3 regions of the Streptomyces sp. ID05-39B genome follow, and region 1 is predicted to be linked to each of the others. Evidence: riboswitches for the same ligand, from Rfam matches in the RefSeq annotation. Region 1 holds a riboswitch; each other region holds the start of a gene.

Region 1 (10,522 bases):
GGTGCGTCTCCTCGCCGAGCGTGCGGGTCTTCACCTGGTCCGGCGTCGCGGAGTCGCCGACGTACGCCTGCGGACTCGCCCCCGTCAGGTGGCGCACCATGGCGACCATGCCGCCGTGGTACTGGAAGTAGTCGTCGGCGTCGACGAGGTCGTGCTCGCGCGTGTCCACGTTCTTCGCGGCCACGGCGATCCGCTTGAACGCCGTCTCCATGTCACCGCGCGCCGCCCGCCCGTCGAGCCCGCGCCCGTAGGCGTACCCGCCCCAGACGGCGTACACCTCGGCGAGGTCGGCGTCCGAACGCCAGTTGCGGGCGTCGATCAGCGGCAGCAGCCCGGCGCCGTACGCCCCCGGCTTGGAGCCGAAGACACGGGCCGTGGCCCGGCGTCGGTCGCCGTGCTCGGCGGTGTCCTCGTCGGCGTGCGCCTTGACGTAGTTGACGTCGGCCGGCTCGTCCAGTTCCGCCACAGCCCGCACCGCGTCGTCGATCAGAGCGACGACGTGCGGGAACGCGTCCCGGAAGAACCCGGAGATGCGGACCGTCACATCGATGCGGGGCCGGCCCAGCTCCGCCGCCGGCACGATCTCGAAGCCGGTCACCCGGCGCGAGGCGTCGTCCCACACCGGGCGGCAGCCCAGCAGCGCGAGGATCTCGGCGATGTCGTCGCCCTGGGTGCGCATGGCGGACGTGCCCCACACCGTGAGGCCGACCGACTTCGGGTACGCGCCGGTGTCCTGGAGGTAGCGCTGCACCAGCGAGTCGGCGAGGGCCTGCCCGACATCCCAGCTCAGCCGGGACGGAATGGCCTTGGGGTCGACGGAGTAGAAGTTGCGTCCCGTCGGCAGGACGTTGACCAGCCCGCGCGTCGGCGAACCGGACGGGCCGGCCGGGACGTAACCGCCGTTCAGGGCCTTGAGGATGTGCCCGATCTCGTCGGTGGTCTTCTCCAGCCGGGGTACGACCTCCGTGCAGGCGAACTCCACCACCGCGACGGCGTCGGGGAGTTCGGTGCCCAGGACCTCCCCGACGAGCGCCCGGCTCTCGCCGGCCGCCCATTCCCGTGCCTCCATGCCCTCCGCGATCCGGCGGCACAGCTGCTCCAGCAGGTCGACCGCGTCGGCGGCCGAGCGGGCCGGGCCGTCCACGAGGTCCGTCAGCTCCACCGGGACCTTGACCGGCGCCCCCGGCTCGGCGAGCAGCTCTTTCTCGACGAGCCCGAAGTGCTCCGCGAGGCAGGCCCGCAGACCGGGCAGCGCGTTCGCCTGCCCTCCCCACACCTGCGAGGCCCGCAGCACGGCCAGTACCAGGTTCACGCGGGGCTCGCCGACCGGTCCGCCGCCGAGGATGTGGAGGCCGTCGCGGATCTGCACGTCCTTGATCTCGCACAGATAGCCGTCGATGTGCATGACGAACTCGTCGAACGCCGCGTCGTCCGGCTGGTCGTCGACGTGCAGGTCGTGGTGGAGTTCGGCCGCCTTCACCAGCGTCCAGATCTGCGCCCGCACGGCCGGCGTCTTCGTCGGGTCCAGGTCGCAGACGAGCGCGTACTCGTCGAGCAGCTGCTCCAGCTTGGCCAGGTCGCCGTAGGTGTCGGCGCGCGCCATCGGCGGCACCAGGTGGTCGACGACGGTGGCGTGCCCGCGCCGCTTGGCCTGGGTGCCCTCACCGGGGTCGTTGACGATGAACGGGTAGATCAGCGGGAGTTCACCGAGTACGGCGTCCGGCGCACAGCCCCCGCTCAGTCCCAGCCCCTTGCCCGGCAGCCACTCCATCGTGCCGTGCTTGCCCATGTGGACGATGGCGTCGGCGCCGAAACTGTTCTCCAGCCACCGGTAGGCCGCCATGTAGTGGTGCGAGGGCGGCATGTCCGGGTCGTGGTAGATCGCGATGGGGTTCTCGCCGAAGCCGCGCGGCGGCTGGATCATCACGACGACGTTCCCGAACTGCAGGGAGGCCAGCACGATGTCGTCGCCGTCGACGTAGAGGCTGCCCGGCGGCTCGCCCCACGCGTCCAGCATGCCCTGCCTGAGGTCGGGGTCGAGCTTGTCGAACCAGGCCCGGTAGTCGGCCAGCGGCACCCGCGCGGGCGCGGCGGCGAGCTGCTCCTCGGTGAGCCATTCGACGTCGTGGCCACCGGCGTTGATCAGCCGGTGGATCAACTCGTCACCGTTGTCGGGGTATTCGGTGAGCGTGTAACCGGCCGCCTTGAGGGCGTCCAGCACCCGGACGGCGGAGACGGGCGTGTCGAGGCCGACCGCGTTGCCGACTCGCGAGTGCTTGGTCGGGTAGGCGGTGAAGACCAGCGCGAGCTTCTTGTCGGCGTTCGCCTTGTGCTTCAGCCGGGCGTGCCGTACGGCGATACCTGCGACGCGCGCGGCCCGCTCGGGGTCGGCGACGTACACCGGAACGTCGTCCGGGCCCTGCTCCTTGAAGGAGAAGGGGACCGTGATCAGCCGCCCGTCGAACTCCGGGATCGCGACCTGCATCGCCGCGTCCATGGGGGACAGGGCGGCGTCGGAGGCGTCCCAGGCGGCCTTCGAGGAGGTCAGGCAGAGCCCTTGCAGGACGGGCACGTCGAGGTCGGCGAGGGCGCCGATGTCCCAGGCCTCCTCGTCGCCGCCGGCCGAGGCCTGCGAGGCGTGCGTGCCGCCCGCGGCGAGGACCGTGGCGACCAGGGTGTCCGCCGCGCCGAGGATCTCGTACAGGCCGGGGTCGGCGTCGCGCAGCGAACCGCAGTACACGGGGAGGGCGTTGGACCCGGTGGCCTCGATCGCATCGCACAGCGTGTCCACGAACGCGGTGTTGCCGCTCAGTTCATGGGCGCGGTAGAAGAGCACCCCGACGGTGGGGCGGCCGTCCTGGAACACCCGGTCGCCGTGGACGCCGTACCCGGGCATCGTGCGCGGCTCCTCGAACCCCTCGCCCGTCAGCAGCACGGTGTCGGAGAGGAACCGCGCCAGCTCGGCGAGGTTGGCGGGCCCGCCCTCCACGAGATACCTGAGCGCCTCCGCCACCACGCCCGCGGGCACGGACGACTCGGCCATCAACTCCGCGTCGGGCACGGCCTCCCCGCCGAGGAGCACGGTCGGGATGCCCGCCGCCCTGAGCGCGGCGAGCCCGTCCTCCCAGGCCCGCTTCCCGCCGAGCAGCCGTACGACGGCGACGTCCGCGCCCTCGATCAGTCCCGGAAGCTCCTCGGCGACGTCCACGCGGGTCGGATTGCCGATCCGGTAGGTGGCACCGGTGGCGGCGCGGGCCGCCAGCAGATCGGTGTCGGCGGTCGACAACAACAACACTGTGCTCATGCGGGCGCTCCCGGTGGAATGAAAGGCAGTCCTTGCGGCGCGCCCGACTCGATGAGCCGCCACAGCGCGTCCGTGTCCGCGTGCTGTTCGATGAGGTCGCCGAGCCGGTCGAGCTGCTCCTCGCGCAGCGCGGCGAACGAGGTGTCGGCGGCCGGCACGAAACGGCGGCCCGCGGCGGCCGCCACCTCCCGCAGGAACGCCCGGCGGAAACCGTCCGACTCCAGTGAGCCGTGCCAGTGGGTGCCCCAGGTCTGGCCGACCCGGCAGCCGTCCAGGCTGTGCCCCTCGCCATCGGAGATGAACGCCTCGCCGCCCTGGATCTCGGCGACCCCGTGATGGATCTCGTACCCCTCGACGTGCTCGCCGAGGGCCTCGCCGACGGGCCGGGTGAGGGTCTTCTCGCGGGCGAACCGCACCCGGACGGGCAGCACTCCGAGCCCGTCGACATGACCGCGCCGGCTCTCGACCTCGTCCTCGATGTGCTCCCCGAGGATCTGGAAGCCGCCGCAGATGCCGAGGACCGGCCGGCCTTCGGCGGCTCTGCGCCGGACGGCTTCCGCCAGCCCGCGCTCGCGCAGCCACTCCAGCGCCCGGACCGTCCCCCGGGTCCCCGGCAGGACGACCAGATCGGCGTCGGCCAGTTCCTCCGGCCGGTCCACGAACCGCACGACGACGCCCGGTTCGGCGGCCAGCGCGTCCACGTCGGTGAAGTTGGACATGAGCGGCACCGAGCACACGGCGACCCGCAGCACGTCCTCGCCGACCGGCGGCGAGACGTTCGACTCGCGGACGGTCCCGCGCAGCGAGACGCGCAGTCCGTCCTCCTCGTCGATCCCGAGCCCGTGTCGGAACGGCAGCACCCCGTACGTCCGCCGCCCGGTCAGCCCGTGCAGCATGTCCAGGCCCGGCTCCAGCAGCGAGACGTCACCGCGGAACTTGTTCACCAGGAACCCGGCGACCAGCTCCTGGTCCTGCGGCGAGAGCAGCGCGACCGTCCCGAAGAACGAGGCGAAGACGCCACCCCTGTCGATGTCCCCGACCACCAGCACGGGCAGCCGCGCCCCCCGCGCGATGCCCATGTTCACGATGTCGGTCCGCCGCAGATTGATCTCGGCCGGGCTGCCCGCCCCCTCACAGATCACCGCGTCATACGTGCCCCGCAATTCGGCGAGACAGTCGAGAACGGTTCCCAGGAGTTTCTGCTGCCGCCCGCCGTGATAGCCGCGCGCGCTCATCTCACCGACCGGCTTCCCGAGCAGCACCACTTGGCTGCTCTGTTCACCGCCGGGCTTGAGCAGCACCGGATTCATCAGTGCGGTCGGCTCGACCCGGCAGGCCTGAGCCTGCATGGCCTGCGCCCGCCCGATCTCGGCGCCCTCGCGGGTCACGAACGAATTGAGGGACATGTTCTGCGCCTTGAAGGGCGCGACCTTGACCCCCTGCCGCACCAGCCACCGGCAGATCCCGGCCGTGACGACGCTCTTGCCCGCGTCGGAGGTGGTGCCGGCGACGAGGAGACCCCCGCTCATGACGTACGTCCCTTCACTCCCGCGGCGGCCACGCGCGCGGTGACGACGCGCGAGGTGACGAACCGCGCGGTGACGACGCGCGCGGCGACGGTGACGCCGAGCGCGAGCAGGCCGACCCGGCGGGAGAGCCGCGCGGCACGTTCGATGTCCTGGGGCACGACGGTCCGCCCGCGCTCCCCGTTCAGCACGGGCCGGTGCTCGACCCGCCCGCCGTACGACAGCGTCCCGCCGAGGCGCACCCCGAGGGCGCCGGCGAACGACGCCTCCACGGGACCGGCGTTGGGGCTGGGATGCCGGTCCGCGTCGGCCCGCCAGGCCCGCACCGCACCCCGCGGATCGTCCCCGGCGACAGCGGCGAGCACGGCGGTCAGCCGCGCCCCCGGCCATCCGGCGACGTCGTCCAGCCGGGCCGAGGCCCACCCGAACAGGCGATGGCGGGGCGAGCGGTGGCCGACCATGGCGTCCAGGGTGTTGACGGCCCGGAACCCGAGCAGACCCGGCACCCCGCCGACGGCCCCCCACACCAGGGCGCCCACGACCGCGTCGGAGGTGTTCTCGGCGACGGACTCGACGACCGCGCGGGCGACGCCGTCGGCGTCCAGGGCCTGCGGGTCCCGCCCGCACAGATGCGGCAGCCGCGCCCGCGCCCCTTCGAGGTTCCCGGCTTCCAGGGCGTGCCCGATGGTCCGCGCCTCCCGGACCAGCGAGGTCCCGCCGACGACGGACCAGGCGGCGGCGGCGGTCAACGCGACGGAGGCGGCGGGGGAGCGGCGTACGGCGTGCGTGGCGGCGGCCCCGAGGGCCACGGCGCCACCGGCGCACACGGCGGTGTGCAGGGCACCCCACCCGCGGTGGTCCCGCCACAGCACCCGCTCCACGCCGGCCGCGGCCCGCCCGAACACGGCGACCGGATGCCCCCGGCGCGGATCGCCGAGAAGCAGGTCCCCCAGGAGGCCGGCGGCGGCACCGTACGCGTAGCGGCGATCGGCACCCACCGGCTCAGCCGGCCGACGGGTCGGGCAACGACCTGGTGCAAAACCTCGAACGGCAGCCGAGCATGGCGATATGTCCTCACTCAGGGTGTCCACGCCCTGGTTCGACGAGACCGGCGACGAGAGTTCCTGGCTCCCGGGGGTGTCTACCCCGGTGACAGTGGCGGGACCGCGCCGGAATCACACCGGCTTCCTCTTCTGTCGCCGAACATGGCTCCGGCAGTCCACCACGCGCCCGGAAGGGCCGTCAACTCGCTGTTGACCTGCGGCGGGACAGTGTGCAGAAGCCCACATACCTCCGGTCACGGCCGTCACGCACGCGTGGGGCGCGGGACGGTGATCCGTCCCGCGCCCCACGCGCGTGTGCGCCGTCCGTCAGGCGACGATCAGCGAGATCCCGTACGCCACCGCCGCCGCGCAGGCCGCGAAGCACGCGTAGGCGCCGGTGACCGCCAGGGTGGCGGAGTCGCCCTGGGCCGCTGCCCGCTCGCGGCGGGAGAGGCCCATGATGCCGAGGGTGAACAGGGCCACGAGGGCCACGGTGATGACGAGGCTGACACCGAAGACGGAGCCGAGAGACGCCCAGTCGATCTTCATGCTGCTTCTTCCTTCGTACCGGTGGGGGCGGGACTCAGACGCTGGTGGTGGCCGGCGGGGCCGGCTCCGTCACGGGGGCCGCGATGGTGGCCGTCAGGTCCTCGGTGATGGTGCCCGCCGGGGGCGGGGTCACGGCGGCGATCGCGGTGGTCACCACGCCGGCCGGCTCCTCGGGCACGTCCACGACGTTGGTGTGGTCGATGATCTCGCGGCGCGAGATCTTCCAGATCGCGGCGCTGGAGGCGATGAGGAACACCGCGACGAGCGCCGTGCCCCAGCTGCCGAAGCCGGTCACGTACTCGGCGAGGGCGGCGACCAGGGCCGCGGCCGGCAGCGTCAGACCCCAGGCGACGAACATCCGGGTGGCGGTCGACCAGCGGACGACCCCGCCCTTGCGGCCCAGGCCCGCGCCCATCACCGATCCGGAGACCGAGTGCGTGGTGGAGAGGGAGAAGCCGAGGTGGGAGGAGGCCAGGATGACGGTCGCCGCGCTGGTCTGGGCGGCGAAGCCCTGCTGCGGCTGGAGGTCGGTCAGGCCCTTGCCCATGGTGCGGATGATGCGCCAGCCGCCGAGGTAGGTGCCGAGCGCGATGGCCAGACCCGCGGACAGGATGACCCACAGCGGCGGGTCGGAGTCGGGGGCGACGGCGCCGCCGGCGACCAGGGCGAGGGTGATGATGCCCATCGTCTTCTGCGCGTCGTTGGTGCCGTGAGCCAGCGAGACCAGGCCCGCCGAGGCGATCTGGCCGGTGCGGAAGCCCTTCGCCGCGGCCTTGCCGTCGGCCTTCTTGCCCAGCGTGTACGACAGCCGGGTCGCGAGCATCGCGGCGACGCCCGCCACGATCGGCGCGGCGATCGCCGGGATCAGGACCTTGGTGACCAGCACGTCACCGTGGACCGCGCCGGCACCGGCCGAGGCGATGGTGGCGCCGATCAGGCCGCCCATCAGGGCGTGCGAGGAACTGGACGGGAGCCCGACCAGCCAGGTCACCAGATTCCAGAGGATCGCGCCGACCAGCGCGGCGAAGATGACCTCGGGACGGATGCCGGTCTCGTCGACGAGACCCTTGGAGATCGTGTTGGCGACCTCCACGGAGAGGAAGGCGCCTACAAGGTTCAGCACGGCGGACATGGCCACCGCGACCTTGGGCTTGAGCGCACCGGTCGAGATGGTGGTGGCCATCGCGTTGGCGGTGTCGTGGAAACCGTTCGTGAAATCGAACGCAAGTGCGGTTACTACCACAATCGCGAGGATCAGCGAGAAGCTTTCCATGTACCCAGGCAATCGTTCGAGGTCATTGGCTGGATGAACGTAGGGAACCTGAGTGAACGGAAGGTGAACTGGGCGGGGCTTCGTGGTGTCCGCAATCGGCGGGACTCGTTCCACTCCGCCACGCCGCCCAGGCGCCGCACGGGCCAGGGTCCCGGGGGTGCTTCCCGGAAGGGCTCGAAGGGGCCTGACTGAGATGTTCGTCACCTGGCAGGATCACGGTATGACCGACCAGCGGCACGACCTCGACGACAACACCCCTGACCTGCACAAAGGGGAGATCTCACGGGCCTGGGAACAGCTCGTGGCCACGGCCCGCCGCACCGTCGCCGACCGGCTCGTCGTCGGCACCTCCGGCAACGTCTCGGTCCGCGTCGGTGACCTCGTCCTGGTCACCCCCTCGGGCGTCCCCTACGACCGGCTCACCCCGGCCGACGTCACCGGCGTCGACCTCGACGGCCGACAGGTCCTCGGCACCCTCACCCCGACCAGCGAACTGCCCATGCACCTCGCCGTCCACCGCACCACCGACGCCCGCGCCGTCGTCCACACCCACGCCGTCCACGCCACCGCCGTCTCCACCCTGGTCACCGAACTCCCGCCCGTCCACTACATGACGGGCGCCCTCGGCGGCCCCGTCCGCGTCGCCCCCTACGCGACCTACGGCACCGAGGAACTCGCCCGCAACCTCCTTGACGCCCTCACCGGCCGCACCGCCTGCCTCCTCCAGAACCACGGCACCCTCACCTACGGCGCCACCCTCGACCAGGCCTACGACCGCACGGCCCAGCTGGAATGGATGTGCCACCTGTGGCTGACGGCGGCATCGGTCCCCGGCCGGACTCCGCACCTGCTGACCGAGGACCAGCTCGCAGCGGCGGTCGAGAAGCTGAGCGGCTACGGCCAACGAGAGGCGAGGTGACGTCCCGCACGCACCCCACGCCCGCCCATGACGCCCTGAACCCCCACCACTGGCCGCAAAGAGGATCGGCCAGGACACTGGACGGGTGCGCACCGTCACCGCAACCGCAGTCACCGCAGCCGCGGCCCTCGCCGCGGGCGCGGCGAGCGTGGCCGCAGGCCGCCTCGCCAGCGACGCGGCGCTGAAGGCGTCCCCCGGCCGGCCCCTGCCCACCGAACCCCGGCTCACCGTGCACGGCACAACCGCCGACCAGGTGACCCTCACCCGCCACCTCGTCGCCCTGCGCCCCGGCACCTACGGCCTCGCGGGCGACGGCTCCCACGCGGTCGTCGGCCCCGTCCTGGCCACCGCCCCGCACTCCGCCGACACGGTCGTACGCCGCCTGGAGCGCCTCACCCACGGCACCCTGAGCGCCGGCGACGCGGTGTGGCTGACCCCGAACCTGTACGTCGGCAACCCGGACACCGCGCTCGGCCTCGAACACGCCGACGTCGACGTGCCCGGCGAGCTGGGCACGCTGCCCGCGTGGTTCGTCCCCGGCGCCCGCCGCACCTGGGTGATCGCCGTGCACGGCCTGGGCACCACCCGCGAGCACGCCCTGAACCTGACCGGCTTCCTGCACCGCCGCCGCTTCCCGGTGCTCGCCCTCTCCTACCGCGGCGACCTGGGCGCGCCCCGCTCCCCGGACGGCCTCAACCACCTCGGCGAGACCGAGTGGCGCGACCTGGACGCGGCGATGCGGTACGCCGTCCGCTACGGCGCCGAACGCATCGTCCTGCTCGGCTGGTCCACCGGCGCCACCATGGCCCTGCGCGCCGCCGCCCGCTCCGGGCTGCGCGACCTCGTGTCGGGGCTGGTGCTGGACTCCCCGGTCCTGGACTGGCAGGCGACCCTGCGCGCCCTCGCCTCGGCCCGGCACACCCCGGGCGCGCTGCTGCCGCTGGCCGTCCGCGCCGCCGAGGGCCGAGCGGGCCTGAACGCCGGCCCCGCCGACCGGGCCTGGCCGGCCGTGCCGACCCTGGTCTTCCACGGCCCCGACGACAAGGTGGCCCCCTGGGCGGCCTCCCGCCGCTTCGCCGCCCGCCGCCCCGGACTCGTCGCACTCCACCCCGTCCCGCACGCCCCGCACGCCGCCATGTGGAACCCCGACCCGGCCGCCTACGAGGAAGCCCTGCGCCGCTTCCTGACCCCCCTGATGTAAGCCTGGGGCGAGCTTGACGCGAGCCACCGGGAGCACACCGCGCCCGGAGCGGTCCCCAGGGTTCCGTTTAAGGCTGTACCGCTGGCCTGAACACGTCTCCTCCCCCTCCCCGAACCTCGTGCGTTGGCCAGTCCCGTAGCCCGCCGTGACATTCCGTTTGGGTTTTCGGACCGTCAACCGGAAGACTGCACCCGTGACGTCCCGTATCCCGCGCGACTCCAGGCTTCGACTCGTCCGCCCAGCGGGCGACCCGGCCGCGACGCCGCCACCGACGACGGCAAGGCCACGCTCTCCGCGACGACCGCCGAACGCGCCGCCTCGGATCTGGGCCTGACCACGGCTCAGGTCCGCGCCGACTGGGACACCGCCCGCCTCGCCGGCCTCGTCGAGGTGCACGGAGACAGCGCGCGCCCCGGCTGGCGGCTGCGCGCCTGGAACCGCGACGACAGCGCCGTACTGCGCGGCTGGGTCGCCCTCTTCGACGCCTGGTCGCTGGCCACGCCGGAACCCGCCGACCAGGAGTCCGGCGCCGTCGGCGAGGTCGTCTCGGCCATGCCGCAGGTGCTCTCCTTCCTCCAGCTGTCCGCCGGGCCCGTCCCCGTGGACCAGCTCCTCGACCTGCTGCGCCAGCGCGTCACCGAACTGCGCACCGAGCGCTGCGAGGTCCCCTACGGCCCCGAGGACGGCGGCATCCCGAGCCTCAGGCC
Region 2 (10,522 bases), on a different contig from region 1:
GCCTCGACGGCCTCCCGCAGCATGTCGGTGACCTGCTCCTGGAGCCGGTCGTCGAACAGCTCCGGCTCCTCCTTGCGGACGGTGTCGACGACCTCGAACGCGAAGGACATGTGCATGGTCTCGTCACGGAACACCCAGTTGGTGCCGGTGGCGAGGCCGTGCAGCAGACCCCGGCTGCGGAACCAGTAGACGTAGGCGAAGGCGCCGTAGAAGAACAGGCCCTCGATGCACGCGGCGAAGCAGATCAGGTTGAGCAGGAAACGGCGGCGGTCGGACACCGACTCCAGCCGGTCCAGCTTCTCCACCGAGTCCATCCAGCGGAAGCAGAACTCGGCCTTCTCGCGGATGGAGGGGATGCTCTCGACCGCGTCGAAGGCGGCGGCGCGGTCCTCCGGGTCGGGGAGGTAGGTGTCCAGCAGGGTCAGGTAGAACTGGACGTGCACGGCCTCCTCGAACAGCTGCCGGCTCAGGTAGAGCCGTGCCTCGGGGGAGTTGATGTGCTTGTAGAGCGTGAGCACCAGGTTGTTCGAGACGATCGAGTCGCCCGTCGCGAAGAACGCGACCAGCCGGCCGATCAGGTGCTGCTCGGCGGGCGTCAGCTTCGCGAGGTCGGTGACGTCCGAGTGGAGGTCGACCTCCTCGACGGTCCAGGTGTTCTTGATGGCGTCCCGGTAGCGCTCGTAGAAGTCGGGGTAGCGCATGGGACGCAGGGTCAGTTCGAAGCCCGGGTCGAGCAGGTTCTTCTGGTTGTCTCGCATTACTGGCAGGCCTCGCAGGACTCGGGGTTCTCAAGGGAGCAGGCGACGGCCTCTTCGGGGGCCGGCTGCTGCACGGGGATGGGGGCCTGCGCCTGGGCGGCGCGGGCGATGCGGGTCGCCGGGCGCGAGCGCAGGTAGTACGTCGTCTTCAGCCCCGACTTCCAGGCGTACGCGTACATCGAGGAGAGCTTGCCGATGGTCGGCGTCTCGAGGAACAGGTTCAGGGACTGCGCCTGGTCCAGGTACGGGGTGCGCGCGGCGGCCATGTCGATCAGACCGCGCTGCGGGATCTCCCACGCCGTGCGGTACAAGGCCCGCACGTCCTCGGGGATCCAGGTGAACCCCTGGACCGAGCCGCTCGCCTCGCGCAGCGCCTCGCGGGTGCGGGCGTCCCAGACACCCAGCTCCTTGAGCTCCCGCACCAGGTAGGAGTTGACCTGGAGGAACTCGCCGGACAGCGTCTCGCGCTTGAACAGGTTGGAGACCTGCGGCTCGATGCACTCGTACACACCGGCGATCGAGGCGATGGTGGCGGTCGGAGCGATGGCCAGGAGCAGCGAGTTGCGCATGCCGGTCACCGCGATCCGCTCCCGCAGCGCCGCCCAGCGCTCCGGCCAGCTGAACTCGACGCCGTAGTGGTCGGGGTGCAGCACTCCCCGCGCGGTGCGGGTCTTCTCCCAGGCGGGCAGCGGGCCGTTGCGCTCGGCGAGGTCGGCGGAGGCCTCGTACGCGGCGAGCATGATGCGCTCGGCGATCCGGGTGGAGAGGGCCCTGGCCTCGGGCGAGTCGAAGGGCAGCCGCAGCTTGAAGAAGACGTCCTGGAGGCCCATCGCGCCCAGACCGACCGGACGCCAGCGGGAGTTGGAGCGGCCCGCCTGCTCGGTCGGATAGAAGTTGATGTCGACGACGCGGTCCAGGAAGGTGACGGCGGTGCGGACGGTCTCGTCCAGCCGCTCCCAGTCGAGGTCGTGGCCGACCACGAACGCGCCCAGGTTCACCGAGCCCAGGTTGCAGACCGCCGTCTCCCCGTCGTCGGTGACCTCCAGGATCTCCGTGCACAGGTTCGAGGAGTGGACGACATGACCCGGCTCGGCGGTCTGGTTGGCGGTGCGGTTGGCGGCGTCCTTGAACGTCATCCAGCCGTTGCCGGTCTGCGCGAGGGTGCGCATCATGCGGCCGTACAGGTCACGTGCAGGGATGGTCTTCCGCGACAGCCCCCGGGCCTCCGCCGCGCGGTAGGCCGCGTCGAACTCCGCGCCCCACAGGTCGACCAGCTCGGGCACGTCGGCCGGGGAGAACAGGGACCACTGACCGTCGGCGTCGACCCGGCGCATGAACTCGTCGGGGATCCAGTGCGCGAGGTTGAGGTTGTGCGTACGGCGGGCGTCCTCACCGGTGTTGTCGCGCAGCTCCAGGAACTCCTCGATGTCGGAGTGCCAGGTCTCCAGGTAGACCGCGGCGGCGCCCTTGCGCCGGCCGCCCTGGTTCACGGCGGCGACCGAGGCGTCCAGGGTCTTCAGGAACGGCACGATGCCGTTGGAGTGCCCGTTGGTGCCGCGGATGAGCGACCCGCGGGAACGGACGCGGCTGTACGACAGACCGATGCCGCCGGCGTGCTTGGAGAGGCGGGCGACCTGGTGGTAGCGGTCGTAGATGGAGTCCAGCTCGTCCAGCGGGGAGTCGAGGAGGTAGCAGGACGACATCTGGGGGTGCCGGGTGCCGGAGTTGAACAGGGTGGGGGAGGACGGCAGATAGTCCAGGCGGCTCATCAGCGTGTAGAGCGCGGAGACCTCGTCGACGGACCTCGCCGTGTCGTCCTCGGCCAGGCCGCTCGCCACCCGCAGCAGGAAGTACTGGGGCGTCTCGACCACCTTGCGGGTGATCGGGTGGCGCAGCAGGTAGCGGCCGTACAGGGTGCGCAGGCCGAAGTAGCCGAAGCGGTCGTCGGCGCCCGTGTCCACCAGCGCGTCGAGCCGGGCCGCGTGCAGCCGGACGAACTCGGCGGTGCGGTCGGCGATCAGGCCCTCGCGGTGGCCGACGGCCACGGACTCGGTGAAGGAGGTGACGCCCTGCGAGGCGGCCTCGGCGCGGATGCCGATCGTCAGCAGCCGGGCGGCCAGCCGGGAGTAGGCGGGATCCTCGGAGATCAGACCGGCGGCCGCCTCCGTGGCCAGCTCGCGCAGCTCCGGCTCGTCCGCCCGCGCGGACCGGCCCCGCAGTGCGGCGGCGGCGACCCGGCCGGGGTCGGCGTCGGGAAGGTCGGCGGTCAGCTCGGTCAGCGTCCGCAGCAATGAGGCTCCGGGACCGTCGGTCTCCAGGGCTGCTGAAACCGGTTCGGCTGGCGCGATGGTCACGTGGGGCTCTCCCTCGCTCGGCGAGGGCCTTGCGCAGGGCAGGGGGCAGCACACGAGCGCGGGGGCGCGTCGCGTCCACCGGCCCATTCCGCGAGGCCCGGACGTCAGGGCACCCGAGCCGGACGGACCGGGTGCGCTGCCGGCAGGTGCTCGGACTGACCATGCGTGCGCAAATGCAGAGGTACGCACGCAAGTACACCGTTGCGGGACAGTTCCGGATTCGCACCGGATTCCCCTGCGGCGACAGCGAGCATGAGCATACATCTTGTGCCGGGCCGCCGTGCGACCCCCAGATGTTGTGTCGGGCTGGCTTCGCAGCGTCAACTCATAGGTGCGCTTCGGCGGGAGCGCACCGTACGACAACGGGCCGCCGAGGCGACTTGCCTTCGGCGGCCCGCTGCGGGATGCGTACGAGGGGTGCTCCCTCCCGCTAGTGCCCTGCCCCCGCCGTGGCCGGGGGCAGCTCCGCCTTGACGCCCGGGTCCCCGGCGTCCGCCGTGTAGTCCGAAGGGGACGTCTCGTCGACGCCCTCCGGGGCCTTCAGCGCCTTCAAGACGAAGGTGAGCACCACCGTCACCACCACGTTCAGCACGAACGCCGTGAGGCCGATGTAGCCGATCTCACCGATTCCGGGGATCTCCTTCGACGAACCGCCGAAGTGCTTCTGGGAGGGGGAGGCGACGCCGTACGCCGCGACCGTGCCGTAGACCATGCCGACCGCCCAGCCGGCCAGCAGCGCCCAGCGGTGGAACCATCGGGTGAACAGGCCGCCGACCAGGGCCGGGAAGGTCTGCAGGATCCAGATGCCGCCCAGGAGCTGGAAGTTGATGGCGACCGTCTTGTCCATGGTGAGGACGAAGACCAGCGCGCCCACCTTCACCAGGAGCGAGACCAGCTTGGAGACACGGGTCTCCTCCCTGGGTGTGGCGTCCGGCTTGATGAAGTCCTTGTAGATGTTGCGGGTGAAGAGGTTCGCCGCCGCGATGGACATGATCGCCGCCGGCACCAGCGCGCCGATGCCGATCGCCGCGAACGCCACGCCCGCGAACCAGTCCGGGAACATGTCCTCGAACAACTGCGGGATCGCCAGCTGCCCGTTCTTGACCTTCACCCCGGCCGCGATCGCCATGAAGCCCAGCAGGGCGAGCAGACCCAGCATGAGCGAGTACAGCGGCAGGATGGTGGTGTTGCGGCGGATCACCTCACGGCTGCGCGAGGACAGCGTCGCGGTGATCGAGTGCGGGTACATGAACAGCGCCAGCGCGGAGCCCAACGCCAGCGTCGCGTACGTCCACTGGCCCGCGTCGCCCGGCACCAGCGCACCGCGCGGCGCGCCCGTCGCCGGGTTGGGCTGCGCGAAGGCGTCGCTCGCCTTGGCGAAGATGTCGTCGAACCCGCCCAGCTTGATCGGGATGTAGATGATCGCCACCGCGATGACGATGTAGATCAGCGTGTCCTTCACGAACGCGATCAGCGCGGGAGCCCGCAGGCCCGAGGAGTAGGTGTACGCCGCGAGCACGCCGAAGGCGATCAGCAGCGGCAGGTCCTTGACGAACCAGTTGGTGTCCTCGCCGCCGCCGACGCCCATCACGTCCAGTACGGCCTGGATGCCGACCAGTTGGAGCGCGATGTACGGCATGGTGGCCAGGATGCCCGTGACGGCCACGGCCAGGGACAGCCCCTTGGAGCCGAACCGGCCGCGCACGAAGTCCGAGGTCGTCACGTACCCGTGCTTGTGCGAGACCGACCACAGGCGCGGCAGGAACGTGAAGATCAGCGGGTAGACGAGGATCGTGTACGGCACCGCGAAGAAGCCCGCCGCGCCGGCCGCGTAGATCGCCGCCGGGACCGCCACGAACGTATAGGCCGTGTACAGGTCGCCGCCGAGCAGGAACCAGGTGACCCAGGTACCGAAGGACCGGCCGCCCAAGCCCCATTCGTCGAGGCTGTGCTCGTCGTCGGCCCTGCGCCAGCGGGCCGCCAGGAAACCCATGACGGTGACGGCCAGGAAGAAGAAGATGAAGACGGCGAGTGCCACGCCGTTCACGCCGTCGTTCACTTCGCCGCACCTCCGCCCTGGTTCCTGCGGCCGCGCTGGTCGAACTGCCACAGCTTGTACGCGGTCACCGTGAGCAGGGTGGAGAGCAGCACCCACAGCATCTGGTACCAGTAGAAGAAGGGGATGCCGATGAACGTGGGGTCGGTCTTCGCATACGAGCCGACCCACAGCATCGCCACGAAGGGTGCGAACAGACAGAGGACGATGGCGACGCGCAAAGGCGTGACCACCGGCCCTCTGTTCACTTCTGGGGCTTCTGACATCGGGCGGCTCCGTCCCCTAGCAGATCATGTGCAACGCGCACGAAATGTAGGTGACGGATAAAGCCAAGCGGAAGACCTCGTCCGCATATCGGTCCCGATACTCCACGCTGTGCTGTCCCGGGGGATCACCCCGGACTCCCAGCCGTCCCGCCGAACCGCCCGTCCAGTCCACCGCTCGTCCAGTCCACCGGCCGCTGGTCCACCGGCCGCTGGCCCACAGACCGCTAGTCCACAGGCCGCTTGAGTCGCGCCACGAACTTGTACCGGTCCCCCCGGTACACCGAGCGCACCCACTCCACCGGCAGGCCCTCCCTGTCCACGGAGTGGCGGGACAGCATCAGCATCGGCAGACCGACGTCCGTGCCGAGCAGGCCCGCCTCGCGCGGGGTGGCCAGGGAGGTCTCGATGGTCTCCTCGGCCTCGGCGAGGTGGACGCCGTAGACCTCGGCGAGCGCCGTGTAGAGGGACGTGTACTTCACCAGAGACCTGCGCAGGGCCGGGAATCGCTTGGCCGAGAGGTGGGTGGTCTCGATGGCCATCGGTTCGCCGTTGGCCATGCGCAGCCGCTCGATGCGCAGCACACGGCCGCCCGTGGTGATGTCGAGCAGCTCGGCGAGGCGGTCGTCGGCCGTGATGTAGCCGATGTCCAGCAGCTGCGAGGTGGGTTCGAGACCCTGGGCGCGCATGTCCTCGGTGTACGAGGTGAGTTGGAGCGACTGGGACACCTTCGGCTTGGCCACGAAGGTGCCCTTGCCCTGGATGCGCTCCAGCCGGCCCTCGACGACCAGCTCCTGGAGCGCCTGGCGCACGGTGGTGCGCGAGGTGTCGAATTCGGCCGCCAGTGTGCGCTCGGGCGGCACCGGGGTGCCGGGCGACTGCGTCTCCGTCATGTCGAGGAGATGCTTCTTCAGCCGGTAGTACTTGGGCACGCGCGCGGTACGGACGGTCGCCCCACCCTCGTTCTCCGCACTGCTGACGTCGGTGCTCATGTCCTGCCTTCCCGGCTCCGGGTGCCGAAGCGGCCGACAAACCCGTCGGCCGCGGCTCACATCGTGGCACGGGTTTGCCGGCGGGGTGTCCAGTGCGGTGACCTCGCGAGCTCCGTGATCTCTTCTGTATACCCCTGGGGACCCTGTTGGTCTAGTCCAGCAGGTCGCGCGGGGCCGATTGGTCCAGTCCCCCGAAAGGGGGCGATGCGCCGCCCTTGAATTGAAAAGTCCCTGCATATCGCGGTCCCGTAACGGACGACTCAACCCAGGTTGAACACCCTTGACAGCCCAATTGGTCTGAGCCAAGCTCCGGCTTACTGGTCTACACCATTGGTCCAGGTCCTGGTCCCACGGACGGTACGCGTTGACGCTCGACCGCGGCGGGGAGGCAGGGGGGTTTGTGGCATCCCTGAGGAGGGTTGGCGTGAAGCGCAAGCTGATAGCCGCGATCGGTATCGCGGGCATGATGGTCTCCATCGCGGCGTGCGGGGACGACAAGGACAGCGGTGGCTCGGACAAGGGCACCGACGCCAAGGAACTGACGGTCTGGCTGACCGTCGACGCCCAGAACAACTGGCCCGAGCTGGTCAAGGCCGCCGACGCGGCGGTGCAGAAGAAGCACCCCGGCGTGAAGATCAACCACGAGTACTACGGCTGGCCCGACAAGAACGCCAAGCTCGACGCGGTTCTCGCCACCGACAAGGTGCCCGACGTGGTCGAGATGGGCAACACCGAGATGCTCGGCTACATGGTCAAGGGCGCCTTCGCCCCCCTCGACGCCGGCAAGTTCGACAACTCCTCCGCCTGGCTGGACGGCCTCAAGGCCTCGGTGACGTACGAGGACAAGACCTACGGCGTGCCGTACTACGCGGGTGGCCGCGTCGGCAACTGGCGCAAGGACCTCTTCGCCTCCGCCGGAGTCAAGGCGGCCCCCAAGACCTACGCGGAGCTGACCGCCGCCCTGGACAAGGTCCAGAAGAAGGAGGGCGACAAGTTCAGCTCCTGGTACCAGCCCACCCGTGACTGGTACGCGGCCATGTCCTTCGTCTACGACGCCGGCGGCTCCATCGCGAAGGAGGAGGGCGGCCAGTGGAAGGGCAACCTCTCCTCCCCGGAGTCCCTCAAGGGCCTGGGTGAATACAAGAACGTCGTCGACACGTACATGCACGGCGACAAGACCAAGGACGAGTCCGACCGTTACATCGTCTACGGCCAGGGCAAGTCCGGCATGATCTTCGGCGCGGCCTGGGAGGGCGCGACCGCCGAGGCCCCCGAGAACGACAAGAGCGGCAAGCTCAAGGGCAACCTCGAGAACTTCGTGATGCCCGGCCCGTCCGGCAAGAACCTCCCGGTCTTCCTGGGCGGCTCCGACCTCGCCGTCCCGGTCAAGTCGGACGCACAGGAACTCGCCGCCGAGTGGATCAACGCGTTCACCGGTCCGGCCGGCCAGAAGGGCCTGATGGCCAAGGGCAACCTGCCCAACAACAAGACCGACCTCGCGACCCTGAAGAACGACCCCAAGACGGTCGTCCCGGCCACCGCGGCCGAGTCCAACTGGTTCGTCCCGATGGCGCCCGGCTGGGGCCAGGTCGAGAAGGCCCAGGTCCTGCAGACCATGCTCCAGTCCATCGGCACCGGCAAGAAGACCGTCGAGGAGGCCGCCAAGGAGGCGGACGCCAAGATCGACAAGGTCATCAACACCAAGTAGTGACGCGAGACGGGGCTCCGCTGCGGCGGAGCCCCGCCGTCCGTACGACCGAGAGGGCCCCGCCTCCGTACTCCACGGGGCTTCGCCTTCGTACGACCTGAGGGACCGCTGAGGAGCGCGCGATGAGTGCCGCAGACACGACCACCCCTGCCAAGGTGCCGCCGCCGCGGCCGGCACCGCCACCGCCGTCCGCGCCACGGCGGCCCCGCCCCAAGGCGGCCTCCGCCGGAGCCGGCACCCCCTGGCTGCTGCTCGCGCCCTGCCTGCTGATCCTCGTGCTCGTGATGGGCTATCCGCTCGTCCGCCTGGTCACCCTCTCCTTCCAGAAGTTCGGCCAGTCCCAGCTGTGGGGCTTCCAGCCGGCCGAGTCGGTCGGGTTCGACAACTTCACCAACGTCCTGAGCGACAGCGAGTTCTGGTCGGTCGTCGTGCGCACGATCGTCTTCGCGGCCGGCTGCGTGATCTTCACGATGGTCCTCGGCATGCTGATCGCGCTGCTGCTCCAGCGGGTCTCCGGCTGGGTGAAGACGCTCATCAACATCGCGCTGGTGGCCAGCTGGGGCATGCCGATCATCGTGGCCACCACGGTCTTCAAGTGGCTGTTCGACGCTGACTACGGCATCCTCAACGCGGTCCTGAGCAGGCTGCCCGGCGTCGACATGATCGGCCACAACTGGTTCGCGAGCGGGCCGCAGGGTCTGGCCGTGATCATGCTGCTGGTGATCTGGGGAGCCGTCCCGTTCGTCGTGATCACCCTCAGCGCCGGTCTCACGCAGGTCCCCAAGGAACTGGAGGAGGCCGCCCGCCTCGACGGCGCCGGCTCCTGGGGCGTCTTCCGGTACGTCACCCTGCCCATCCTCAAGCCGATCATCGTGATGCTCACGACCCTGTCGGTCATCTGGGACATGGGCGTCTTCCCGCAGGTCTTCGTGATGCGGGGCGGCCACCCCGAAGCCGAGTTCCAGCTGCTGACGACGTACTCCTACGACCGCGCATTCGTCGTCAACGACTACGGCCAGGGCTCGGCGATCGCCCTGATCACCGTGCTGCTGCTGCTCGGTGTGGTCGCCGTGTACATGCGCCAGATGCTGAAGATCGGAGAGGTCGAATGAGTGCCATCGCCACGGCGAGGAGCGGCTCCGGCGAAAGCGCCGTCGCACCGGCCAGGAGCGGCTCCGGCAGCGGCTCGGGCCGCCGGAAGCCCAAGCTCGGATGGAACCTCCTCGGCCTCCTCGTGTTCGTCGTCATCGGCTTCCCCGTCTACTGGATGCTCAACACGGCGTTCAAACCGGCGAAGGACGCCATCGACCCGGACCCGAGCCTGCTGCCCACCGCGCTGACCTTCTCCAACTTCGGCCGCGCGATGGACATCGCCGACTTCTGGGGACCGGTCGCCCGCAGCCTTCTCGTCTCGCTCGCGGTCGTCCTGATCGGCATCGTCGTCGGCATGCTGGCCGCGCTCGCCATCTCCCGGTTCGCCTTCCGCGGCCGCAAGATCGTGATCGTCGGCATCCTCGCCGTCCAGATGGTCCCGCTGGTCGCCATGATCATCCCGGTCTTCCTGCTCCTGAACGACCTGGGCCAGTACGACCGCCTGACCGGCCTGATCATCACCTACCTGACCTTCATCCTGCCCTTCACGGTGTGGACCCTGCGCGGCTTCATCGTCAACATCCCGAAGGAGCTGGAGGAGGCCGCGATGGTCGACGGCTGCTCCCGCACAGGCGCCTTCATGCGCGTCGTCTTCCCACTGCTCGCCCCCGGCATGGTCGCCACCTCGGTCTACGGCTTCATCCAGGCCTGGAACGAGTACCTCTACGCCCTCATGCTGCTCAGCCAGAAGAACCAGACCGCGACCGTCTGGCTCGGCAACTTCACCACCAAGCACGGCACCGAGTACGCCCCGATGATGGCCGGCGCCACCCTGATGGCCGTCCCGATCGTCGTGCTGTTCCTCCTCGTCCAGCGCAAGATGGCCGCGGGTCTCACCGCGGGCGCCGTGAAGGGATAACGCCCCCGATGACGACACTCGCCAGCGGCACCGACACTCTGACGCGTGACGCCCTGACGGTCCTCCAGCCCGGCTTCGCCGGCACCAGCGCCCCCGACTGGCTGCTGCGCCGGCTCGGCGAAGGCCTGGCCTCGGTCGGACTGTTCGGCCGCAACATCGCCTCCCCCGAGCAACTCGCCGCGCTCACAACCCAGTTGCGCACCGAGCGTGACGACGTGCTCGTCGCGATCGACGAGGAGGGCGGCGACGTCACCCGCCTGGAGGTGCGCAACGGCTCCAGCTTCCCCGGCAACCACGCCCTCGGCGCGGTCGACGACACCGACCTCACCAGGCAGGTCGCCTTCGAACTGGGCCGCCGCCTGGCGGCCTGCGGCGTCGAC
Region 3 (10,522 bases), on a different contig from region 1:
GCGCTCTTTGCGGGGTGGGTGCCCTCAGACATTCCCGCGCCGCCGGGCCTGCCACACCGCCGCCGCTGCCACGGCGGCGATCAGGGCACCGCCCGCGTACACGCCCACCGACGGTCCGCCGCTCTCGTCGGCGGAGGACGCCGAGGGCTTCGACGCGGGCTGGTCCGTTTCCCTTTCCTTGTCGGTCGTCGTCACCTGGTCCCCGCAGCCCGACTCCGGGTAGCCCGCGATCGCGCACAGCAGCGCGTTCGGGTCGTAACGCAGCGGCTTGGCGGTGGCGGCGAGGGCCTCCGCCGTGCTCGCGTCGTGGCGGACGCGGACGCAGGCCGTGCGCGCGGGCGGCGGGGTCTCGCCGGAGGGCGCGTCCGCCGGGGTGCCGAAGTCGACGACCAGGGCGACCCGCTTCATGCCGTCCCGCGCCGGGGTCCGCGCGCAGATCGCCTCGAACGAGGCCGCGCCGCGTGGCCGTGACGTGTCCTGCGAGTCCTGGCTGACCGCGAACCGGAAGCCCTGGACGGCGCCGTCGGCGGGGCGGGCCGTGGAGGGGCCCTCGGTGGCGTAGACCCAGCGGTCGCCGTCGCGGTCCCAGAACGACCAGTAGCGGTATCCGGCGGCCTGGGCCGGGCCGGTGCCGGCCGCCAGAGCCAGGAACACCGCGGCGACGAGCAGGGCGGCGAGGCGGCCTATCACTGCTGCCGCTTCCTGCGGCCGCTGATCAGGAAGCCGATCCCGATACCCGCGACGAGGAAGACGCCGACGGTCCACCAGACGCCGAAGCCGTCGTCGGAGTCCTCGGTGCCGTCCTTCTCGTCGGAGTCGTCACGCTGGAGGCCACCGGTCGCCTTGCCGGTCTGCTGCGGCGTCGGGCCCGTCGAGTTGAGGGCGGCGACCAGGTCCGTGCCGCCGAACGCGCGCGGGTCCGTACCCGTCGCGTGGGCGGCGAAGACCAGCTGGGCGTAGGCGGCGGGGCCGCTCTGCTTCGCCCAGGCTGCGGCGTTCCGCTGGAGCCAGGCGAGGGGCTTCCGGGCCTGCTCGGCGCCGCCCTGTGCGGCGAGCGCGACCACGGCGTCGGCGGTGTTGCCGTAGTCCGGCTGGTTCTCGGCGCCGGGCAGCACGGAGGTCAGGTACCCGTCCTTGGCGACGGACTTCGCCAGGTAGGCGGCGCCGTTCGCGGCGGCCTGCGGCGAGCCCGGATAGCCGGCGTCGGCGCAGGCGGCGGCGTCCGCCTTCCTCGCGGCTCCGGCCGCGAGGCCCTTGCCGAGCGCCCCGAGGACGCCCGCCGCCGTGGCGTCCGCGTTCGCCGACAGCTTGCCCTGCTTGTCGGGCTGGTAGGCGAAGGCGCCGCCCGCGGCACAGGGCAGCGCCAGCCCGACCAGGGCGTCGTACGGCGACCTCCCGCCCTTCACGACCTCCGCCGGCTTCGCCCCGGCCGCCGCCAGCGCGCCCACGACGACGGACGTCGAGTTGGTGTCGCTGGCACCGCCGGGGGCGTACCCCCAGCCACCGTCCGCGTTCTGTACGGACTTCAGCCAGCCGACGGCCTTGTCCACCGCGGCCTCGTGCCCGCCGAGGGCCGCGAGGGCCTGGACGGCGGCGGCCGTGCTGTTGCTGTCGACCATCAGCTTGGCGTCGCAGGCCTTGGCCGGGTCGGCGCGGAACGCGGCGAAGGAGCCGTTCGCGCACTGCTGGCCGGTCAGCCAGTCCACGGCCTTCCCCGCCGGCTTCACCCCGGCCGTGTCCTGGGCGAGCAGCGCGAGCGACTGGCGCCAGACGCCGTCGTACGTCGGGTCGGCGCTGCCGTACAGGCCGGACGGGATCGCCACGGACGGAGTCGGCGACGGGGACGCGGCCACGGCGGGCGTGGCGGCGCCGATCACTGCGGTGGCGGCCAGGACCGCGGCGCTGCGACGGACGTTCATGATCGGCGGGTGCCTCTCCCTGTCAGGGAGCCGGGCAGCACGGGACATCCCGGCGGCTCGGCTCCGCATACCTCGACGGTGCCGTACGGCGGCGGCGCCGACGCACGTGAGCCGGTCACGTCCGTCCGGGGCAGTCCGGCTGGCAATGGTGGTGTCCACTGCTCACGGTTGCGGGTCAGCGCCGGAATTGCACCGGCTTTCCCCCGTACGGGTGTGATGACGACCGGGCCACTGTACTCGGCCGTAGGAATGGCCCTGAGGGCAGCCCGTGAGCGGGGGTACGTGCGGCCCGTGGGAACGACGGGGAGCGCGCCGCTCGACCCGGGCGGACGGTGCCGATACGTCCGGTGAAGTGCGCGCCGCGTCTGCCGCCGTGCCTACACGGCCACGTACGTGACCGGCTCGCTCCCCGTCACCGCCTCCGCGTGCCCCAGTTTCACCAGGCGCCGCAGGTGGGCCTCGGCCTCCGAGACGGCGATGTTCCGGGAGCCGTACGGGATCTGCTCCCAGGGGCGGTTCCACTCCATGCGCTCGGCGAGCTGCCAGGGGGTGAGCGGCTCGGCCAGCAACTCCCTCAGGCCGGCGAGGCGGTCCTCGTGGTGGGCGAGCAGGTCCCGTACCCGGGACGAGGCGTCGGTGAAGGCGTACTGGTGGGCGGGGAGGATCTCGGCGACGGCGAGGCGGCCGACGCGTTCGAGGGAGGCCAGGTAGTCGCCGAGGGGGTCGGTGACCGTGGCGTCGTCGGGGTCCTCGTACAGGCCGATGTGCGGGGTGATCTCCGGCAGCAGATGGTCGCCGGAGAACAGCCGTCCGTGGCCCGGCAGTCGGTCCGGGTGGTCCTCCTCCAGGTGGAGGCAGACATGGCCGGGGGTGTGGCCCGGCGTCCAGATCGCGCGCAGGCGGCGGCCGGGCAGGTCGAGGAGTTCCCCCGGCTCGATCTCGCGGTCGGGAAGGGCGGGGGAGAGGCCCGGGAACGCGCGGCGCCGGGCGGTGCGCAGCGGGGCCACGTGCTCCTCGGGCGCACCGGCGGCCACCAGCTTGTCCGTCATGTACGTGTACCAGCGGGCGGGCCGGGTCGCGCGGGTCCGCCGGACGATCGCGCCGTCCGCCGCGTGCATCGCGATCCACGCGCCGCTGGCCTCGCGCACCGCGCCCGACAGGCCGTGGTGGTCGGGGTGGTGGTGGGTGACGACGATGCCGTACAGCTCGGTGACGGAGGTGCCGCAGGCGGTGAGCCCGGCGGTCAGGGCGTCCCAGGAGGCGGGGTCGTCCCAGCCGGTGTCGACGAGGACCGGCCCGCGGTCGGTGTCGACGACGTACACCAGGGTGTGCCCGAGGGGGTTGTCCGGGATGGGCACGCGCAGCGAGCACACGCCTCCGCCGTGGTCGTACGTCGTCGGGGGCACGGGGCCCTCGTCCAGGCTGCTCGTCATGCGCCCTCCGTCCCACGGCCATTGCCCACTATAACGAGAACTGGTATCAGTTTCTGAAACACCGTCAGAAACTTCGTCTCAGACACGTCGGCGGAGACTCAGAGACGCCGGCGCCCTCGGGAGGCAGTCGCCATGGCCGAGCTAGTGGAACACGGACAGCTGTTCATCGGCGGGGAGTTGACCGACCCCCTCGGCAAGGACGTCATCGAGGTCGTCTCGCCGCACACCGAGGAGGTCATCGGGCGCGTACCGCACGCCTCGCCCGCCGACGTGGACCGGGCGGTCGCGGCGGCGCGGCGGGCCTTCGACGAGGGGCCGTGGCCCCGGCTGCCGCTGGCGGAGCGGATCGCGGTCGTCACCCGCATCAAGGACGGGATCGCCGCCCGGTACGAGGAGATCGCCCGGGTGATCTCCTCCGAGAACGGCTCCCCGTATTCCTGGAGCGTCCTCGCGCAGGCGCTCGGCGCGATGATGGTGTGGGACGCGGCGATCACCGTCGCGCGCGGCTTCCCCGTCGAGGAGCGGCGCGACGGCGTCCTCGGGAAGATCCTGGTGCGGCGCGAACCGGTCGGGGTCGTGGCCGCGGTCGCCCCCTGGAACGTCCCGCAGTTCGTGGCCGCCGCCAAGCTCGCGCCCGCGCTGCTCACCGGCTGCACGGTGGTGCTCAAGCCGTCGCCCGAATCACCTCTGGACGCCTACCTGTTGGCGGAGATCACCCGGGAGGCGGGACTGCCCGAAGGGGTCCTGTCGATCCTTCCCGCGGACCGGGAGGTGAGCGAGTACCTGGTCGGGCATCCCGGCGTCGACAAGGTCTCCTTCACCGGATCGGTGGCGGCCGGCAAGCGCGTGATGGAGGTCGCCGCCCGCCATCTCACCCGCGTCACCCTGGAGTTGGGCGGCAAGTCGGCGGCGCTCGTCCTGCCGGACGCGGACATCGAGACGACCGTCCCCCAGGTCGTCTCGGCGGCCTGGATGAACAACGGCCAGGCCTGCGTCGCCCAGACGCGCATCCTGCTGCCGCGCTCCCGCTACGACGAGTTCGCGGACGCCTTCACGGCGGCGGCCGGCGCACTGGTCGTCGGCGACCCGCTGGACCCCGCGACCCAGGTCGGCCCGCTGGTCGCCAGGCGTCAGCAGCAGCGCAATCTCGACTACATCCGCATCGGCCAGGAGGAGGGCGCGAAGATCCTCACGGGCGGCGGCCGGCCGCCCGGCCTGGACCGCGGCTGGTATGTCGAGCCGACCCTCTTCGGAGACGTCGACAACTCCATGCGGATCGCCCGCGAGGAGATCTTCGGCCCGGTGATCTGCCTCCTGCCCTACGGCGACGAGGCCGAGGCCGTGAAGATCGCCAACGACTCCGACTACGGCCTGAGCGGCAGTGTGTGGACCGCGGACGTCGGGCACGGCATCGAGGTGGCCCGCCAGGTCCGCACCGGGACGTACTCCGTGAACACCTTCAGCCTCGACATGCTCGGCCCGTTCGGCGGTTACAAGAACAGCGGCCTGGGCCGGGAGTTCGGCCCCGAAGGGTACGGCGAGTACCTGGAGCACAAGATGATCCACCTGCCGGCCGGCTGGGAGGGCTGAGCGGATGGGCGTACCCGGGACGGGAGACCGCTGGCACGTCGAGGTCGACCGCTCCCTGTGCATCGGCTCCGCCCAGTGCCTGCACCACGCCCCCGACCGCTTCCACCTCGACCGCGCCCGCCAGTCCCACCCGAGCGCCCCCGACACGGGCGCCGACGAACGCGTCCTGGCGGCCGCGGAGAGCTGCCCGGTCGAGGCGATCGTGATCACCCTGGCGGAGAACGGGGAGGCGGTGTTCCCGCCGGAGGAGTAGAGCCGGCGGCCGCCCTACCGGGGCGGGGGCGGCTGCGTCACGTCGATCAGCCGGCAGACCGTTTCGATGTCGATGCGGACCTGGGCGATGGAGGCCCGGCCCGAGAGCCAGGTGATGAGGGCCGAGTGCCAGGTGTGTTCGATGACGCGGACCGCGGAGAGCTGTTCCGCAGTGGGATCCGCCAGGCCCATCGCGTCCAGGATGATCGCGGTGGTCTGGCGGGACACCTGGTCGACCTCGGGGGAGACGCTGCGGTCGGCGAAGGTGAGGGCGCGGACCATCGCGTCGGCCAGGTGCGGCTCGCGCTGGAGGGCCCGGAAGGCGCGCATCAGGGTCTCCGCGACCCGCTCGGCCGGGGTGTCGCCCGCCGGGGGCTTCTTCCTCAGCGTGCCGTGCATCCGCTCCAACTGGTCCTGCATCGTGGCGACCAGCAGATGCACCTTGGACGGGAAGTAGCGGTAGAGCGTGCCGAGGGCCACCTGCGAGGACTCGGCGACCTCCCGCATCTGCACCGCGTCGAACCCGCCCCGGCTCGCCAGCCGGGCGCTCGCGTGCAGGATGCGGCGGCGACGGGCCTCCTGCCGCTCGGTGAGGGGAGCGGCGGAGGGGCGCTGGATGCTGGTATCCACCTTGTCCCCCTTGGCGTGCGCGGGCATGGGTCCCGTTCCGTGACGGTCGGTGAGGCCTTGTGATCACTCAGCGGAACAGGGCGCCGGGTCGTGGCGTGAATCACCTGATCCACGGCTCACAGCGTCCTTACCTGCCGGTAGATTCAGAGCCTCCCGGACGATCAAGTCTGAAACTTGTTCTAGATTAGCGTCCCGTCGTAGTCTCGCGGGACAGTGCAGGCAGAAGGGGGCCCGGAGTGACCGCTGAGGCCAGTCAGGCGGGGTCCCAGGACCTCGCCGCGGACGGCGGGCGACCGCTCGACATCGCGCTCCTCACCTACAAGGGAAACCCGTTCTGCGGCGGCCAGGGCGTCTACGTCCGCCACCTCTCGCGTGAACTCGCCCGCCTCGGCCACCGCGTCGAGGTCATCGGCTCCCAGCCGTACCCGGTCCTCGACGGGGGCCACGACGGCCGGCTGTCCCTCACCGAGCTGCCCAGTCTCGACCTCTACCGTCAGCCGGACCCCTTCCGCACCCCGGGACGCGGCGAGTACCGCGACTGGATCGACGCCCTCGAAGTGGCGACGATGTGGACCGGCGGCTTTCCCGAGCCGCTGACCTTCTCGCTGCGGGCCCGCCGCCATCTGCGCGCCCGCCGTGGCGAGTTCGACGTCGTGCACGACAACCAGACCCTCGGCTACGGCCTGCTGGGTGATGTCGGCGCCCCGCTGGTCACCACCATCCACCACCCCATCACCGTCGACCGGCAGTTGGAGCTGGACGCCGCCGAGGGACGCAAGCGGCGTGCCTCGGTGCGCCGCTGGTACGCCTTCACCCGTATGCAGAAGCGCGTCGCCCGCCGGCTGCCGTCCGTGCTCACCGTCTCCGGCACCTCCCGCCAGGAGATCGTCGAGCACCTCGGGGTCCGTGACGAGCGCATCCACGTCGTCCACATCGGCGCCGACACCGACCTGTTCGCGCCCGACTCGTCCGTGTCCGTCGTGCCGGGCCGCATCGTCACGACGTCCAGCGCGGACGTGCCCCTCAAGGGCCTGGTCTTCCTCGTCGAGGCGCTGGCCAAGGTCCGTACCGAACAGCCGAACGCCCATCTCGTCGTCGTCGGCAAGCGCCCGCAGGAGGGCCCCGTCGCCGCCGCCGTCGAACGCTACGGCCTCGAAGGCGCCATCGAGTTCGTCAAGGGCATCTCCGACGCCGAACTCGTCGACCTGGTCCGCTCGGCGGAGGTCGCCTGCGTGCCCTCCCTCTACGAAGGCTTCTCGCTGCCGGCCGCCGAGGCCATGGCGACCGGCACCCCACTCGTCGCCACCACCGGCGGCGCCACCCCCGAGGTCGCCGGACGCGACGGCGAGACCTGCCTGGCCGTACCGCCGGGCGACGCGGGAGCGCTGGCCACCGCGCTGAGCCGGCTGCTCGCCGACCCCGCACTGCGGGCCCGGATGGGCGCGGCCGGACGCGAGCGGGTGCTGGAGCGGTTCACCTGGGCGCGCGCCGCCGAGGGCACCGTCGAGCGGTACCGCGAGGCCGTCGAGCGGGGCGGAGACCGACGCGGCCCCCGCCCCTTCGGAGCGCTGCCGGCTCTTCCCGCCCCGGCCTCCTCCCCAGATGCTGTCCCAGACGTTGACGTCGAATCCGATCGCGAAAGCAGGGCCACGTGCTGACCGTCGACTTCTCCCGGTTCCCGCTCGCCCCGGGCGACCGTGTCCTGGACCTCGGCTGCGGGGCGGGACGCCACGCCTTCGAGTGCTACCGGCGCGGCGCCCAGGTCGTGGCGCTGGACCAGAACGCCGAGGAGATCCGCGAGGTCGCCAAGTGGTTCGCCGCCATGAAGGAGGCCGGCGAGGCCCCCGAGGGCGCGACCGCCACCGCGATGGAGGGCGACGCCCTCGCGCTGCCCTTTCCCGACGAGTCCTTCGACGTCGTCATCATCTCCGAGGTGATGGAGCACATCCCCGACGACAAGGGCGTACTCGCCGAGATGGTACGGGTGTTGAAGCCCGGCGGACGCATCGCCATCACCGTGCCGCGCTACGGCCCCGAGAAGGTCTGCTGGACCCTGTCCGACGCCTACCACGAGGTCGAGGGCGGCCACATCCGCATCTACAAGGCGGACGAACTCCTCGGCAAGATCCGCGAGGCGGGCCTCAGGCCGTACGGCAGCCATCACGCCCACGCGCTGCACTCGCCGTACTGGTGGCTCAAGTGCGCGTTCGGGGTCGACAACGACCAGGCGCTGCCGGTGCGGGCGTACCACAAGCTGCTGGTCTGGGACATCATGAAGAAGCCCCTGGCGACCCGGGTCGCCGAACAGGCGCTGAACCCGCTGATCGGCAAGAGCTTCGTGGCGTACGCGACCAAGCCCCACCTGCCCCGAGTGGACGCCAAGTGACGACTCCCCGGACAGAACACCTCGTCCTGGCCGGGGTCCTCACCGCCGAGCAGGCCGCCGGGACCGTCCGCGGCATCCTCGCCGAACAACGCGAGGACGGGGCGATCCCGTGGTTCCGCGGGCACCACCTCGACCCGTGGGACCACACCGAGGCCGCGATGGCGCTGGACGCGGCGGGCGAGCACGAGGCCGCCGAGCGGGCCTACGAGTGGCTCGCCCGGAACCAGCACGAGGACGGCTCCTGGTACGCGGCCTACGCCGACGGCGACTTCGCCGACGTCACCGACCGTGGCCGCGAGACCAACTTCGTCGCCTACGTCGCCGTCGGTGTCTGGCATCACTACCTGTCCACCGGCGACGACACCTTCCTGGACCGCATGTGGCCGGTCGTCCACGCGGCCGTCGAGTACGTGCTGCGGCTCCAGCAGAGCGGCGGACAGATCGGCTGGCGCCGCGACGACGACGGCACGCCCACCACGGACGCCCTGCTGACCGGATCCTCGTCGATCCACCACGCGCTGCGCTGCGCCCTGGCCATCGCCGAACAGCGCGAAGAACCCCAGCCGGACTGGGAGTTGGCGGCGGGCGCGCTGCGGCACGCCATCCGGCGGCACCCGGAGCGCTTCCTGGACAAGGCCCGCTACTCGATGGACTGGTACTACCCGGTCCTGGGCGGCGCGCTCACCGGCGTCGAGGCCAAGGCCCGCATCGAGGAGATGTGGGAGCGGTTCGTCGTGCCGGGGCTCGGCGTGCGCTGCGTGGTGCCCAACCCGTGGGTGACCGGCGGGGAGTCGGCCGAACTGGCCCTGGCGCTCTGGGTGATCGGCGAGTCCGACCGGGCGCTGGAGATCCTCCAGTGGATCCAGCGGCTGCGCGACCCGGAGTCGGGCCTGTACTGGACGGGGTACGTCTTCGACGACGCGGCGATCTGGCCGCAGGAGCTGACGACGTGGACCGCCGGGTCGCTGCTGCTCGCGGTCGCGGCCCTGGGCGGCCACGACGCCACCTGCGCGGTGTTCTCCGGCGACCGTCTGCCGACGGGGCTGGATCCCGACTGCTGCGACTGAGAGGGTCGACCGAGGGGCGTTGGGGAGGTCTTCGAGGGGCCAGTGGCGTCAGTGGCGGACCCGGTTGGCGATCGCGTGGCCGATGAACAGGTACACGATCGCCGCCAGGCCGTAGCCCGCCACGACCCGCGCCCACGCCTCGTCGAACGTGAACAGGTCGTGCGACCAGCCCGCCAGCCAGCGGGCCACCTCGTGCACGAACTGCACGAACTCGTTGCCCCGGTTGGCGTCCAGCAGATACATGACGATCCAGAGGCCCAGGATGAAGGCCATCACGTCGGCGACGACGGCGATGATCCTGCCGGCCGAATGCGCACCGTTCTCATATCGAGGGGACATACAGTGCGCCTTGCCGCCCGTGACGGAATGAAACACGACCGGTTCCCGACCTCTCCCGTCCCCCGCGCGGTGGCCTACCTTCCCGCGCCGCCTAGGAGTTGAGTTCGGCCAGGACGCGCAGGGTGTGCGGGTCCGGGGTCAGGACCAGCAGGTCCGTCACCGGGCCCGCGCGCCACCGCTCCAGCCGCTCGGCTATGCGCCCGCGCGGGCCCACCAGGGAGATCTCGTCGGCGAACGCGTCCGGGACGGCCAGTACGGCCTCCTCCCGGCGCCCGGCCAGGAACAGCTCCTGGATCCGCCGGGCCTCCTCCTCGTACCCCATGCGGGCCATCAGATCGGCGTGGAAGTTGCGCCGGGCGTGCCCCATCCCGCCGATGTAGAAGCCCAGCATCGCCTTGACCGGCAACAGCCCCTCCGCGACGTCGTCGCACACCCGCACCCGCGCCATCGGCGCCACCCGGAACCCCGCAGGCAGCTCCGCCACCGCCGGCCCGTACGCGTCCGGCCGGTCCGGCGACCAGTACAGCGGCAGCCAGCCGTCGGCGATCCGGGCCGTCTGCGCCACGTTCCTCGGCCCCTCCGCGCCCAGCAGCACGGGCAGGCCTGCGCGCAGCGGATGCGTGATCGGCTTCAGCGGCTTGCCGAGCCCGGTCCCGTCCGGACCCCGGTAGGGATGCGGGTGGAAACGCCCGTCCAGCTCGACGGGCCCCTCCCGCCGCAGCACCTGCCGTACGACGTCGACGTACTCGCGGGTCGCCGTCAGCGGCGAGGCCGGGAACGGGCGCCCGTACCAGCCCTCGACGACCTGCGGCCCGGACAGGCCGAGGCCCAGCGTCATCCGCCCGCCGGAGAGATGGTCCAGGGTGAGCGCGTGCATCGCCGTCGTGGTCGGTGAACGGGCCGCCA

The links. A riboswitch is a leader RNA that binds a small molecule or an ion and turns the genes downstream of it on or off. The one in region 1 is predicted to bind cobalamin.
Region 2: it holds a riboswitch for cobalamin, as region 1 does, so the genes downstream of both, P1P75_RS08435 (ribonucleoside-diphosphate reductase subunit alpha) here and P1P75_RS33505 (cobalamin biosynthesis protein) in region 1, are expected to answer to the same signal.
Region 3: it holds a riboswitch for cobalamin, as region 1 does, so the genes downstream of both, P1P75_RS29440 (prenyltransferase/squalene oxidase repeat-containing protein) here and P1P75_RS33505 (cobalamin biosynthesis protein) in region 1, are expected to answer to the same signal.

Annotation. Positions count from the first base shown of each region.
Region 1 is NZ_JARGEF010000234.1:566-11,087, forward strand. Features, by position in the region: gene cobN (cobaltochelatase subunit CobN) at 1-3,304, opposite strand, end outside; gene P1P75_RS33500 (cobyric acid synthase) at 3,301-4,833, opposite strand; gene P1P75_RS33505 (cobalamin biosynthesis protein) at 4,830-5,828, opposite strand; cobalamin riboswitch at 5,928-6,047, opposite strand; gene P1P75_RS33510 (hypothetical protein) at 6,201-6,422, opposite strand; gene P1P75_RS33515 (inorganic phosphate transporter) at 6,457-7,695, opposite strand; gene P1P75_RS33520 (class II aldolase/adducin family protein) at 7,916-8,614, shown strand; gene P1P75_RS33525 (alpha/beta fold hydrolase) at 8,700-9,815, shown strand; gene P1P75_RS33530 (hypothetical protein) at 9,939-10,522, shown strand, end outside.
Region 2 is NZ_JARGEF010000023.1:28,062-38,583, reverse strand. Features, by position in the region: gene P1P75_RS08440 (ribonucleotide-diphosphate reductase subunit beta) at 1-758, opposite strand, end outside; gene P1P75_RS08435 (ribonucleoside-diphosphate reductase subunit alpha) at 758-3,112, opposite strand; cobalamin riboswitch at 3,236-3,407, opposite strand; gene mctP (monocarboxylate uptake permease MctP) at 3,543-5,171, opposite strand; gene P1P75_RS08425 (DUF3311 domain-containing protein) at 5,168-5,434, opposite strand; gene P1P75_RS08420 (GntR family transcriptional regulator) at 5,659-6,423, opposite strand; gene P1P75_RS08415 (extracellular solute-binding protein) at 6,848-8,131, shown strand; gene P1P75_RS08410 (sugar ABC transporter permease) at 8,254-9,243, shown strand; gene P1P75_RS08405 (carbohydrate ABC transporter permease) at 9,240-10,142, shown strand; gene P1P75_RS08400 (glycoside hydrolase family 3 protein) at 10,151-10,522, shown strand, end outside.
Region 3 is NZ_JARGEF010000176.1:41-10,562, forward strand. Features, by position in the region: gene P1P75_RS29435 (SCO2322 family protein) at 25-690, opposite strand; gene P1P75_RS29440 (prenyltransferase/squalene oxidase repeat-containing protein) at 687-1,919, opposite strand; cobalamin riboswitch at 2,028-2,163, opposite strand; gene P1P75_RS29445 (MBL fold metallo-hydrolase) at 2,297-3,352, opposite strand; gene P1P75_RS29450 (aldehyde dehydrogenase) at 3,485-4,942, shown strand; gene P1P75_RS29455 (ferredoxin) at 4,947-5,195, shown strand; gene P1P75_RS29460 (TetR family transcriptional regulator) at 5,210-5,851, opposite strand; gene P1P75_RS29465 (glycosyltransferase family 4 protein) at 6,061-7,482, shown strand; gene P1P75_RS29470 (class I SAM-dependent methyltransferase) at 7,476-8,210, shown strand; gene P1P75_RS29475 (prenyltransferase/squalene oxidase repeat-containing protein) at 8,207-9,277, shown strand; gene P1P75_RS29480 (hypothetical protein) at 9,326-9,616, opposite strand; gene P1P75_RS29485 (LLM class F420-dependent oxidoreductase) at 9,708-10,522, opposite strand, start outside.